Regions from separate parts of the Erwinia tasmaniensis Et1/99 genome, predicted to be linked through region 1. Evidence: predicted binding sites of a transcription regulator. Region 1 holds the regulator's gene; the other holds the start of a gene.
What was found. The regulator sigma-54, encoded in region 1, starts transcription at its own class of promoters, with help from an activator protein. The targets are predictions, from matches to a motif close to GTTGGCACANNTTTCGCTNT.

Region 1 (7,001 bases):
CTTATCGACTGGCCGGTTATGGCCGAGGTGGGTCTGAGCGTGACGGTTGCAGATGCGCATCCCATCCTCCTGCCCCGCGCTGACTACGTGACGCGGATCGCCGGTGGGCGAGGAGCGGTGCGCGAAATTTGTGACCTGATTTTAATGGCACAAGGTAAGTTTGAAACGGCTATAGGGCAGTCTGTATGAGCAAAACAAGACGCTGGATGACGCTAATACTGGCGGCGATCGCGATAGTATTAATTGGTTGGAACCTGACGGGCAATGACGGTGGTCAAGATACCGCAACCAGCGGTGAAAATGAACCGACGTATATGAGCGACAATTCACATACGTTGATCTACAGCCCCACGGGCGTCATCAGTTATAAGCTGGTTTCTGACAAAGCGACCTATTACGCTACCGATGCGGTAAGCTGGTTTGATAACCCGGTGCTGACGACATACGATGAGAATAAGGTGCCGTCCTGGTCGGTCCGTGCTGATAAAGCCAAACTCACTAACGATCGGATGTTGTATCTCTACGGGCATGTGCAGGTGGATAGCCTGACTCAGGATGCACAGCTTGAGCGGATTAAAACGGACAACGCGCAGGTTAACCTGACGACCCAAGATGTCACTTCAGAGGATCGGGTAACGCTTTATGGCCGGAGCTTTAACTCTACCGGCATGAAGATGCGTGGAAATTTGCGGAACAAAACTGCCGAGTTGATTGAAAAGGTCAAAACATCTTATGAAATTCAAAATGAACAACAGCATTAAACTCCTGACGGCCAGCCTGTTGCTGGCGATTAGCGTTCCGGTACTGGCGCTGACCGACGACTCCAGCAAACCCGTCAACGTAGATTCAGAGAACCAGGCGCTGGATATGCAGGGTAACGTGGCAACCTTCACGGGCAAGGTGGTGGTGACCCAGGGCAGCATCAAAATCACGGCGGACAAAGTGGTGGTGACGCGTCCGGGCGGCGACAGTAAAAAAACCATCGTGGACGCCTATGGGAATCCTGCAACGTTTTACCAAATGCAGGATAACGGTAAACCGGTTCAGGGCCATGCTCAGAAAATGCATTATGAGTTGGCAAAAGATTTGGTCGAGTTAACCGGCGGCGCCTATCTCGAACAGCTCGACAGCAATGTGAAGGGCGATCGCATTACTTACCTGGTTAAAGAGCAGAAAATGCAGGCCTTCGGTAACACCGGCAAACGCGTTACCACGGTGCTGGTGCCATCACAGCTGCAGGACAAAAACTCACCGTCCAACGGTCAGAAGAAGAGTAATTAACAAATATGGCAACCTTAATTGCAGAAAACCTGGCGAAGGCCTACAAGGGCCGCCGTGTGGTTGAAGATGTCAGCCTGCAGGTTAAGTCTGGCGAAATCGTTGGCCTGCTTGGCCCTAACGGGGCGGGCAAAACAACAACATTTTATATGGTTGTAGGCATCGTGCCGCGCGACGCGGGGCGCATCGTGATTGATGACGAGGATATCAGCATTCTGCCGCTGCACGCGCGCGCGCGCCGGGGGATCGGCTATCTACCGCAGGAAGCCTCTATTTTTCGTCGTCTTAGCGTTTACGACAATTTGATGGCGGTCCTGCAAATCCGTGAAGATCTCACCAAAGAACAACACGAAGATCGCGCGAACGAACTGCTGGCAGAGTTCAATATTGAGCACCTGCGCAACAGCCTGGGCCAGGCGCTGTCTGGGGGAGAGCGCCGCCGTGTGGAAATTGCCCGCGCGCTGGCCGCCAATCCGAAGTTTATCCTGTTAGATGAGCCTTTCGCCGGAGTCGACCCAATCTCCGTTATTGATATAAAAAAAATTATTGAACATCTGCGTGACAGCGGCCTGGGCGTACTGATCACTGACCATAACGTCCGTGAGACGCTGGCGGTCTGTGAACGTGCCTATATCGTCAGCCAGGGGCACTTAATCGCCCACGGTACACCGGAAGCGGTCCTGGCCGATGAGCAGGTGAAGCGTGTCTATTTAGGTGAAGAGTTCAGACTCTGATAAGGTGTTCACCTTAGGTACGATTTCTGGGGAATAAGCATCCTGAATATGAAGCAAGGTTTACAACTCCGGCTAAGCCAACAGCTTGCCATGACGCCACAGTTGCAGCAGGCCATTCGCCTGTTGCAGCTCTCGACGCTTGAACTACAACAAGAAATTCAGCTGGCGCTGGAAAGTAACCCGTTGCTTGAACAGACCGATCTTCATGAAGAGGTCGACAGCCGCGAATATCAGGAAACCGAGGCGCTGGATACCAGGGAAGCGCTGGAACAGAAGGATATGCCGGAAGAGCTGCCGCTGGATGCCACCTGGGATGAGATCTACACGGCGGGTACGCCTTCTGGAACGGGCACTGACTATCATGACGATGAACTGCCCGTCTACCAGGGGGAAACCACGCAGACGCTACAGGATTATCTGATGTGGCAGGTCGAGCTGACGCCCTTTAGCGATACCGACCGGGCGATTGCAACGTCGATTGTCGATGCCGTTGATGATACCGGCTATCTGACGATTTCACTGGAGGAAATCCTCGACAGCATGGGTAACGACGAGCTGGCACCCGATGAAATCGAAGCGGTGCTCAAGCGCGTGCAGCGTTTTGATCCCATCGGCGTCTGCGCCCGCGATCTGCGCGATTGCCTGCTGGTGCAGCTATCGCAATTCGCCCATGACTATCCTTTCCTCAAAGAGGCGCGCCTGATTGTCAGCGAGCATCTCGATCTGCTGGCAAACCACGATTTTCGCAGCCTGATGCGCGTCACGCGCCTGAAAGAAGACGTGCTGAAAAGCGCGATGCAGCTGATCCAGACGCTCGACCCCAGGCCCGGTCAGTCGATTAATACACAGGAACCTGAGTATGTCATCCCTGACGTATTGGTGCGTAAAATCAGCAATCGCTGGGCGGTTGAGCTCAATGCTGACAGCGTGCCACGCCTGAAAATCAATCAGCATTACGCTTCTCTTGGCTCAAGTTCGCGCAATGATAGCGACTCGCAGTTTATCCGCAGTAACCTGCAGGAGGCGAAGTGGCTGATCAAAAGCCTGGAAAGCCGGAACGATACCCTGCTGAAAGTGACCCGCTGCATCGTTGATCGGCAGCAGGCTTTTTTTGAGCAGGGTGAAGAGTTTATGCGCCCGATGGTGCTGGCAGATATCGCCAGCGCGGTCGAGATGCACGAGTCAACGATTTCGCGTGTCACCACGCAAAAGTACCTGCACAGCCCGCGCGGTATTTTTGAACTCAAGTATTTTTTCTCCAGCCACGTCAACACGGAAGGCGGAGGCGAAGCTTCGTCTACGGCCATTCGTGCGCTGGTGAAAAAATTAGTCTCGGCGGAAAACCCCGCCAAACCGTTAAGCGACAGCAAGCTCACCTCCATGCTTTCCGAACAGGGAATTATGGTCGCCAGGCGTACTGTGGCAAAATACCGAGAGTCTTTATCCATCCCGCCATCAAACCAACGTAAACAGCTGGTCTGAACGAACAGAGAAGGAAGACACTATGCAGCTCAATATCACTGGACAACACGTTGAAATCACTGAACCACTGCGCGAGTTTGTTACCGCTAAATTTGCCAAGCTGGAACACTATTTTGACCGGATTAACCAAGTCTATATTGTTTTAAAAGTGGAAAAAGTGACGCAAATTGCAGACGCCACGCTGCATGTAAACGGCGGAGAGCTGCATGCCACCTCGGAAGAAAAAGATATGTACGCGGCAATTGACGGCCTCATTGATAAACTGACGCGTCAGCTAAATAAACATAAAGACAAGCTAAAACAACACTAAATTTCACTAAGCACCGAGTGATCTTTTAGCGCCAGGATAGGGGTTCAGGTAGAAATAATTTGACGGTCCGTTCGCTGTTCACAAGACGGACCGTCACTCTTTAATGAATATTAACCTATTGATTTAAAGCGACTAAAACGCCATTCGCCCGTGGAAGTGAATAAGTAAGTGAAACTATGATGAACAATGATCTAAAACTGGAACTGGGCTCAGTGTTAAGCGTCTGCTGCACGCGTAATGATGTACATTGCCAGAGCAAAAAACGCGCACTGGAAATTATCAGCGAACTGGCGGCTAAACAGCTCAACCTGCCACAACAGATAATTTTTGATGCTATTCTGACGCGCGAAAGAATGGGCAGTACCGGTATCGGTAATGGCATTGCCATCCCGCACGGCAAGCTGGAAGAAGATACTCTGCGCGCCGTAGGCGTCTTTATTCGCCTTGAAAGTCCTATTGCTTTTGATGCCATTGATAATCAGCCGGTGGATCTACTGTTCGCTCTGCTGGTGCCGGCAGATCAGTGCAAGACGCACCTGCACACGCTTTCTCTGGTAGCCAAACGTCTGGCAGATAAAACCGTGCTGCGCCGTCTACGCGCCGCCCGGAGTGATGAAGAGCTATATCAAATCATCACGGAAGATCACCTTGACACGTAACTGCAAGATGATGCTGCCAAAATCATGGCTGTAACGATTAAGCCGACGGCAGAACGGCATAGGGCGAACAATATCAACGCTGTTGTTACCCGTATATCTTGTAGAGACAAAGGTCCGGCGGTATTGGGATTGAACAGTAAATGTTGTTGCAACTTCAGGCACAAAGGTGCAAACGGCTAAACCGGGGGAAAAGAAATGGTGCTGATGATCGTTAGCGGTCGTTCAGGCTCAGGAAAATCAGTGGCGCTGCGAGCCCTTGAGGATATGGGCTTCTACTGCGTGGATAACCTCCCGGTAGTCTTGCTGCCCGATCTGGCGCATTCGCTGGCGGAACGCAACATGTCGGCTGCGGTAAGCATTGACGTGCGCAACATGCCGGAGTCTCCGGAAGTATTCGAAAATGCCCTGACCAGCCTGCCCGATAGCTTCTCGCCGCAGCTGCTGTTTCTTGATGCCGATCGCAATACCCTAATCCGACGTTACAGCGATACCCGCCGTCTCCATCCTCTTTCCAGCAAAAATTTGTCGCTGGAAAGTGCTATCGATGAAGAAAACGTTCTGCTGGAGCCGCTACGCTCCCGCGCCGACCTGATTATTGATACCTCTGAAATGTCGGTCCATGAGCTGGCAGAAATGCTGCGTACCCGCCTGCTGGGCAAGCGTGAACGCGAACTGACGATGGTATTCGAGTCTTTTGGCTTCAAGCATGGCATCCCCATCGATGCCGATTACGTCTTTGACGTCCGTTTCTTACCCAACCCGCACTGGGACCCGAAGCTGCGTCCGATGACCGGTCTCGATCGCCCCGTTGCCGCCTTCCTCGATCGTCACACTGAAGTCCATAATTTCATTTATCAGACGCGCAGTTATCTGGAGCTGTGGCTGCCGATGCTGGAAACCAATAATCGCAGCTATCTTACCGTGGCCATAGGCTGTACCGGTGGCAAACACCGCTCGGTGTACATTGCAGAGCAGCTGGCAGACTATTTCCGTTCGCGCGGTAAAAACGTGCAGTCTCGTCATCGTACGCTGGAAAAACGCAGATCATGAGCATAAAACAAACGGTTGAGATAAAAAATAAGTTAGGCATGCACGCCCGCCCAGCGATGAAGCTGTTCGAGTTGGTACAAAGCTTTGATGCTGAAGTGCTGCTGCGCAACGAGAGCGGTACTGAAGCTGAAGCGAGCAGCGTGATCGCCCTGCTGATGCTTGACTCGGCTAAAGGTGGCCATATTGAGGTGGAGGCCAGCGGGCCGGAGGAAGAAAAAGCACTGGCTGCGGTGGTTGACCTGTTTAACGCAGGCTTTGACGAAGAGTGATCCGAAAATAAGCGGCTGGCATTTTTCAGTCAGCCTTCTCGCTACAGCGCTTCTACATGACAGCGATAATTTTCATCGCAATTTATGTTGCCGCAAAAAATCCTCCCCGCCTAACTGGCGCATTTGACGTAGGATCCATTGCTGGCGCTGGCGCACATAAGCAGACGGCGCATCGGCTCTGAAAAGCACGGGGTTAGGCAAAACAGCCGCCAACAGCGCCGCCTCAGAAGCCGTCAGACGGCCGGCAGGCTTATGGAAATAACGCTGCGCCGCCGCCTCCACGCCGAAAATGCCATTGCCCATTTCAGCAACGTTAAGATAAACGGTAAGAATACGGCGTTTGCTCCAGACGGTCTCAATGCCCAGCGTCAATCCGGCTTCCAGCCCTTTACGAACCCAGCTGCGCCCATCCCACAGGAAGACATTTTTCGCCGTTTGCTGCGATAACGTCGAAGCACCACGCATAGCTTTTTTCTTGCCCTCACCGTCCAGAACCGACTGAATGGCCACAACGTCAAATCCCCAATGAGTGGGGAAATGCTGATCTTCGGAGGCAATCACCGCCAGCGCCATCCACGGAGAAATTTCCGGCATCCCCACCCAATCAGAGTGAGCAATATAACGGAAGTCGCCGCTAAACCAGGCTCCCAGCTGGCGCTCCGCCATAACGGCAGAAAACGGTATCGGTACAAAGGCAAAAATCACTATGCCGCTTAGCCACAGGCCCACCATGCCCAGCAACAAACGGAAGAACCAGGTCTTAATGCGTGCCAGCCTGCTATTTTGACGGCGGCTCATAAACCAGGGCTCCATAAATTTGGTTCAGCATAAGAATACAACAGGATTTCTCCATAAAGTTTAGTTAATCTGTTCCCGCCGGAATCGGTTCCATAAAGACCCCTTATTGGGCTAAAAACCATAATTTGACGGCATAATGGCCGAGCGCACCACATGCAATTGATTTAAATATCTTATGATTAAAGGTATTGCATCAATGTAAACTGACAATTTTTGAAATAACTTCATACTGTTTTTTTCATTATGCTACTTATTTTGTTATGCAAAGGTACTGCTCAGAGAGCTTCAACACCATCACAGACTCAGCTTTTAAATTTTTCTCACTCACTATCGGATAATTTGTACCAGCTGAAGTCAAATTTATTCAGATATTACTTAAAAAAACAGGGTAAAACTAATAAAAACATAAAGTTAAGACGGA
Region 2 (7,001 bases), 330 kb from region 1:
CGCTAAACGTTATCCCGAACGCCCGCTATCACTCTATCTGCATATCCCCTTCTGCCATCGTTTGTGCTATTTCTGCGGTTGTAATAAGCAGGTAACGCGTCACCAGCACAAGGCCGATGACTACCTTGCCGCACTGATGCAGGAGGTTGCGGCCCGCGCCCGGTTATTTCAACGGCGTACCGTAAACCAAATACACTGGGGCGGCGGCACGCCCACTTTTCTCAATAAGGGGCAAATCAGTCGGCTGATGGCCAGTCTGCGTCAGCATTTTCGCATAAGTGATACCGCCGAGATCTCGATAGAGGTTGATCCGCGAGAAATAGAGCTGGATGTGCTGGACCACCTGCGTGCTGAGGGATTTAACCGCCTGAGTATGGGCGTGCAGGATTTTAATAAGCAGGTGCAGGAAAAGGTGAACCGTGTGCAGGACGAAGAGGGGATCTTCGCTCTGATCGCTCGCGCACGTCAGCTGGGATTTGTTTCTACGAATATCGATCTGATTTATGGCTTGCCGACACAAACGCCGGAAAGTTTTGCGTTTACTTTGCAGAAAGTGGCGGAGCTGGCTCCTGACCGGCTTAGCGTCTTTAATTATGCCCATATGCCCGCGCTGTTCCCCGCCCAGCGCAAAATTCGTGAAGCAGAACTACCTGACGTGCAGCAGAAACTGACTATTTTACAGCAGACTATTGCTGCCCTGACGGCCCAGGGTTATCAGTTTATCGGTATGGATCACTTTGCCCGCCACGATGACGAACTGGCGGTCGCGCAGCGTGCGGGTGAACTGCATCGCAACTTTCAGGGATATACCACCCAGGGGCATTGCGATCTGCTGGGGATGGGCGTATCAGCGATAAGTATGCTGGGCGACAGCTATGCGCAGAATCACAAAGAACTTAAGGATTATTATGCACAAATACGCGGTGGCGATACGGCGCTGTGGCGCGGTTTACAGCTAACCGAAGATGACCGCCTGCGTGGTGACGTGATTAAGCGCCTGATATGCCAATTTTCTTTGTCATTCGAAAGCATTGAAGCGCGTTGGGGGATCCACTTCCGGGACTACTTTGCGCAGGATTTGGCCCTGCTTCAGCCGCTTATAGCCGACGGGCTGGTGGAATGCCACGATAATGCGCTTGTCGTCACCGCTAAGGGACGATTGCTTATCCGTAATGTCTGCATGTGTTTCGATAGCTACCTGCGTCAGAAAGCCTCAGGCGCACGATTTTCAAGGGTCATTTAAATAAACAGGCGGCATCGGTCGGGATTGCCGTGCCGCCTGTTCATCGTGCAAAAGGGAACTACTCCATTCCCAGCTCTTTTAATTTGCGCGTCAGGGTATTACGTCCCCAGCCCAGCAGCCGTGCCGCTTCCTGCTTATGGCCCTGAGTATGACGCAGCGCGGTGGTGAGCAGCGTACGCTCCATTTCCGGCTGCGCTTCAGACAGCAGGTTTTGATGACCGGAACGCAACGCGCGATCGGCCCACTGCGCCAATAGCGTGGCCCAGCTGTCCGGTAGAGACTGCCCCGGACTTTCGGGCGTTGCGGTTTCGAACAGCTCCGGCGGCAGATCCTGGATCAGCACTTCCTGACCGGCAGCCATCACCGTTAGCCAGCGACAGGTGTTTTCCAGCTGACGTACGTTGCCGGACCAGTGCAGGCGCGTCAGGGCGTTTTCGGTCTCCGGATGCAGAATTTTGGCTTCTACCCCCAGCTCACGCGCGGCAACCTGTAGGAAATACCGTGCCAGTCGCGGAATATCTTCCCGGCGTTCGCGCAGCGGCGGCAGATGCACGCGGATCACGTTCAGGCGGTGGAATAAATCCTCGCGGAATTTCCCCTCCTGCACGCGTAGCTCCAGATTCTGATGGGTCGCAGCGATAATACGCACATCCACTTTTACCGGAGCATAGCCGCCTACCCGATAGAACTGCCCGTCGGCCAAAACGCGCAGCAGACGGGTCTGAACGTCCAGCGGCATATCGCCAATTTCATCGAGGAACAGCGTTCCGCCGTCGGCCTGTTCAAAACGGCCCTGGCGGATCTGATTTGCCCCGGTAAACGCCCCTTTTTCGTGACCAAACAGCTCTGACTCGATCAAATCCTTCGGGATGGCGGCCATATTTAGCGCGATAAAGGGCGCTTTGGCTCGCGGACTGTGACGATGCAGGGCATGGGCAACCAGCTCTTTACCGGTGCCGGATTCGCCATTGATCAGCACGCTAATGGAAGATCGTGACAGTCTTCCGATAATGCGGAACACATCCTGCATCGCCGGGGCTTCCCCGATGATATCGGTTGTTGGGCCGCTCACGGGTTGGTTACGCGGCTGCTGCTGCTCCTGATAGTGGCTGATGGCTCTTTCCACCAGTGCCACCGCTTCATCAATATCAAAGGGTTTTGGCAGATAATCAAAAGCACCCTGTTGATAAGCGCTGACCGCCGCGTCGAGGTCGGAATGCGCGGTCATGATAATCACCGGCAGCATGGGGTGGCGTTGTTTGATCTGTTTCAGCAGCGCCAGCCCATCCATGCCGGGCATGCGAATATCTGACAGTAATACGTCCGGGGTCTTTGTCGTCAGGGCTTCCAGCACCTCGTTCGCGCTCTCAAACGTCACGCACTGTAAACCGGCTCCAGTGAGCGCTCGTTCAAGCACCCAGCGGATGGAGCTATCGTCATCGACGATCCAAACTATCCCTCGTTGCATAGAAACCTCACTGGCGAATAGGCAAATAAACCGAAAATTCCGTGTGTCCGGGCCAACTGTTGAACTCTATTTTTCCCGAGTGCTGATCGATCAGGCTGCGGGCAATGGACAGCCCTAATCCCGTTCCCCCTTCGCGACCGCTCACCATTGGATAGAACAACGTATCCTGTAACTGCGCCGGAATGCCGGGGCCGTCATCTTCAATATCGATGCGCGCCACCAGACGATAGCGCGTGCCGTGCAGCGTCAGCTGGAACGCAGTACGGGTGCGTAACGTGATGGTGCCGCCTTGTTCACCTAACGCCTGTAGCGCATTACGTACGATGTTCAGCAGGACCTGTTCGATTTGATCCGGGTCATGAGGAAGTTCCGGCAGACTGGGATCATAATCACGGATCAGTGACACATTACCGGGTAGCTCCATCGAAACCAGGTTCACCACGCGTTCGGCAACCTGATGAATACTTTGAGTAATATGCATTCCCGGCTGCTGCGGTCCCAGCAGACGGTCGACCAGATTACGCAGTCGGTCTGCCTGTTCAATGATGACTTTGGTATATTCGGTCAGGGCCGGATCGGGCAGCGCCTTGGCTAACAGCTGCGCCGCGCCGCGTAGCCCGCCCAGCGGGTTCTTAATTTCATGCGCCAGACCGCGCACTAAGTCACGGGCCGCCACCTGCTGCGCATGCTGCAACTGTTCCTGGCTCAACCGACGCTGATTATCCATCGGTGCCATTTCCAGCAAAATCAATCCTTCGGGTAGACGTTGGGCGGTGAGCGACATGATATGCGCGCGACTGTCGACCACCAGAGTCACTTCGCTGTCGGTAAAGCCCTGTCCGGCGTCCAGACTTTCGAGCATCACCTCAATATTCAGAGAAAAATAGCCCATCAGTTCCGGCAGTGGCGTACCAAACAACTTGCGGGAACTCTGCGCCAGCAACTGTTGTGCGGCGGGGTTGGCGTAATGCACCACCAAATCACCGTCGACCAACAGAATACTGTTGATCAGAGAGTTGAGAATCTGCCCAGCATCGGGCAGCGTGCCAGTTGCCATACAGCATTCTCCTGAGTCATTCTTGTGCACCAACTTAGTGCATTATAGCCATATCACCTGAAAATCGTCCTGTTGAACGATAAATTCGCGGAGAAAAAAGCCCATCCGAAGATGGGCTGAAAGTTTCCACGGCAACAAATATCCGACGTACCTCATTCCACAGTTGCGAGATGACATATCGCCGGATAACAAAAATTAAACGCTGTAGTACAGTTCGAACTCAACCGGGTGTGGCGTCATGCGCACGCGCTCCATCTCCGCTTTACGCAGCTCAATATAAGCTTCGATAGCGTCGTCGGTGAATACGCCACCGCGCGTCAGGAACTCGCGGTCTTCGTTCAGAGCGGCCAGGGCTTCGTCCAGAGAGCCCGCAACTTTCGGGATCTCCGCTTCTTCTTCCGGCGGCAGGTCGTACAGGTTTTTATCCATCGCATCGCCAGGATGGATCTTGTTGATGATGCCGTCCAGGCCAGCCATCAGCAGCGCAGCGAAGCACAGGTACGGGTTTGCCGCCGGGTCAGGGAAGCGCGCCTCAATACGACGTGCTTTCGGACTGGCAACCACCGGGATACGGATAGAAGCAGAACGGTTACGCGCAGAGTAAGCCAGCATGACCGGCGCTTCGTAGCCCGGCACCAGGCGCTTGTAAGAGTTAGTGGTCGGGTTGGCCAGCGCATTGATGGCTTTGGCGTGTTTGATAACACCACCGATGTAGAACAGGGCCATTTCAGACAGGCCGCCGTATTTGTCGCCGGCAAACAGGTTAGTACCGCCTTTAGACAGAGACATATGGCAGTGCATACCGGAGCCGTTATCACCGAACATCGGCTTAGGCATAAAGGTTGCGGTTTTGCCGTAGGCATGAGCAACGTTGTGAACGACGTATTTGTAGATCTGAATTTCGTCAGCTTTTTTGGTCATGGTGTTGAAGCGGGTTGCCACTTCATTTTGACCCGCAGTGGCCACTTCGTGGTGGTGAGCTTCAACTACCAGGCCCATCTGTTCCATCGTCAGACACATAGCAGAACGGATGTCCTGTGATGAGTCGACCGGAGGAACCGGGAAGTAACCGCCTTTCAGGCCCGGACGGTGGCCTTTGTTACCGCCTTCATATTCTTTACCCGTGTTCCAGCAGGCTTCGATATCATCGATAGCAACGTGGGAGCCGGAAGTGCTGCTGCCGAAACGGATATCATCGAACAGGAAGAACTCCGGCTCGGGTCCAAACAGCACGGTGTCAGCGATGCCGGAAGAACGCAGGAAATCTTCAGCGCGTTTGGCGATGGAGCGTGGGTCACGGTCGTAGCCCTGCATGGTGCCCGGCTCAAGGATGTCACAACGAATGATCAGAGTGGTGTCTTCGAAGAAGGGATCGAGGACGGCGGTCGTGGCATCCGGCATCAGAACCATGTCGGATTCGTTAATACCTTTCCAGCCACCAATTGAGGAGCCGTCAAACATCTTGCCTTCTTCGAAGAAGTCAGCGTTAACCTGGTGAGCGGGGATAGTCACGTGCTGCTCTTTACCTTTGGTATCGGTAAAACGCAGGTCAACAAATTTGACTTCGTGCTCGTTCATCATCGACAGAACGTGTTCAGCTGACATACTTAACTCTCCTGGATTTTGTCATTGTCGTCGTGGTGAGAGAACTTTCACGGTGCGCTTTGCATTTCGCCGCGCTAATTCCGATAATAAAGATCTCTGACAAGCTCACAACCGGGTGGAAAATGGCATTTTTCGCTTGATAGAGTATTTGCGAAATCTATGCCAACTTTTTTTATTTTACGCAAAAGGCGCTATGATGCGCCCTCTCGTCAAACGGGGAATGCACCACGATGGAAGTCGCGCACCATCATGGTGCTATTGAGTGGGAAGTGGTCACCATTTTGGTGCAATACATCGTCACAGTGCAATCTTTGCACTGAAAATGGGTCCAAAAAACATCCGGACAGTTATCTTTCTACGAAATCTGTGAACTTGTTCAGTCCTTCGATTAATCCGTGTACAATAGCGCGCTATTTCTAATGCCTGAGGCAAAGCTGTGATCGAAAATTTGCGTAACATCGCCATTATTGCCCACGTTGACCATGGTAAAACTACCCTGGTTGATAAGTTGCTGCAGCAGTCCGGGACCTTTGATGCCCGCACCGAAGCAACCGAACGCGTAATGGACTCCAACGATTTGGAGAAAGAGCGTGGGATTACCATCCTCGCAAAAAACACCGCCATTAAATGGAATGACTATCGCATCAACATCGTTGATACCCCAGGACACGCCGACTTCGGCGGTGAGGTAGAGCGTGTGATGTCAATGGTCGACTCGGTGCTGCTGGTTGTGGATGCAATGGATGGTCCGATGCCGCAAACCCGTTTCGTGACCAAAAAAGCGTTTGCTAATGGTCTGAAGCCGATCGTGGTCATTAACAAAGTTGACCGTCCGGGCGCGCGTCCTGACTGGGTTGTAGACCAGGTATTTGACCTGTTCGTTAACCTGGACGCCACCGACGAGCAGCTCGACTTCCCTGTGATCTACGCCTCTGCCCTGAACGGCATCGCCGGTCTGGACCACAGCGATATGGCGGAAGACATGACTCCGCTGTATGAAGCGATCGTCAAACATGTGTCGCCACCACAGGTTGAGATGGAAGCACCTTTCCAAATGCAGATTTCTCAGCTGGATTACAACAACTACGTGGGTGTTATCGGTATCGGCCGCATCAAGCGCGGTAAAGTGAAGCCTAACCAGCAGATCACTATCGTCGACAGCGAAGGCAAAACCCGTAACGGTAAAGTCGGTAAAGTTCTGACCCACCTGGGCCTGGAGCGTATCGAAGCGACCGAAGCGGAAGCCGGCGATATCATCGCAATTACCGGTCTGGGCGAACTGAACATCTCTGACACCATCTGCGATCCGCAGAACGTGGAAGCGCTGCCGGCACTGAGCGTTGATGAACCTACCGTAACCATGTACTTCAACGTCAACACCTCTCCGTTCTGCGGTAAAGAAGGTAAGTTTGTGACCTCGCGTCAGATCCTGGACCGTCTGAACAAAGAGCTGGTGCACAACGTGGCGCTGCGCGTTGAAGAAACCGAAGACTCCGATGCGTTCCGCGTATCTGGTCGTGGTGAACTTCACCTGTCGGTTCTGATTGAAAACATGCGTCGTGAAGGCTTCGAACTCGCCGTTTCACGTCCTAAGGTTATCAACCGTAAAATCGATGGCCGCATGCAGG

Region 2: a site for sigma-54 is predicted at 5,521-5,540, ahead of glnA (glutamate--ammonia ligase). Genes of this name have one in related genera too.

What each region holds. Positions count from the first base shown of each region.
Region 1 covers NC_010694.1:371,954-378,954, reverse strand. Annotated here, with positions in the region: gene kdsC (3-deoxy-manno-octulosonate-8-phosphatase KdsC) at 1-189, shown strand, start outside; gene lptC (LPS export ABC transporter periplasmic protein LptC) at 186-761, shown strand; gene lptA (lipopolysaccharide ABC transporter substrate-binding protein LptA) at 733-1,281, shown strand; gene lptB (LPS export ABC transporter ATP-binding protein) at 1,287-2,012, shown strand; gene rpoN (RNA polymerase factor sigma-54) at 2,061-3,494, shown strand; gene hpf (ribosome hibernation promoting factor) at 3,517-3,804, shown strand; gene ptsN (PTS IIA-like nitrogen regulatory protein PtsN) at 3,981-4,463, shown strand; gene rapZ (RNase adapter RapZ) at 4,659-5,513, shown strand; gene npr (PTS phosphocarrier protein NPr) at 5,510-5,782, shown strand; gene mtgA (monofunctional biosynthetic peptidoglycan transglycosylase) at 5,855-6,580, opposite strand.
Region 2 covers NC_010694.1:45,577-52,577, forward strand. Annotated here, with positions in the region: gene hemN (oxygen-independent coproporphyrinogen III oxidase) at 1-1,243, shown strand, start outside; gene glnG (nitrogen regulation protein NR(I)) at 1,302-2,711, opposite strand; gene glnL (nitrogen regulation protein NR(II)) at 2,719-3,768, opposite strand; gene glnA (glutamate--ammonia ligase) at 3,964-5,373, opposite strand; gene typA (ribosome-dependent GTPase TypA) at 5,810-7,001, shown strand, end outside.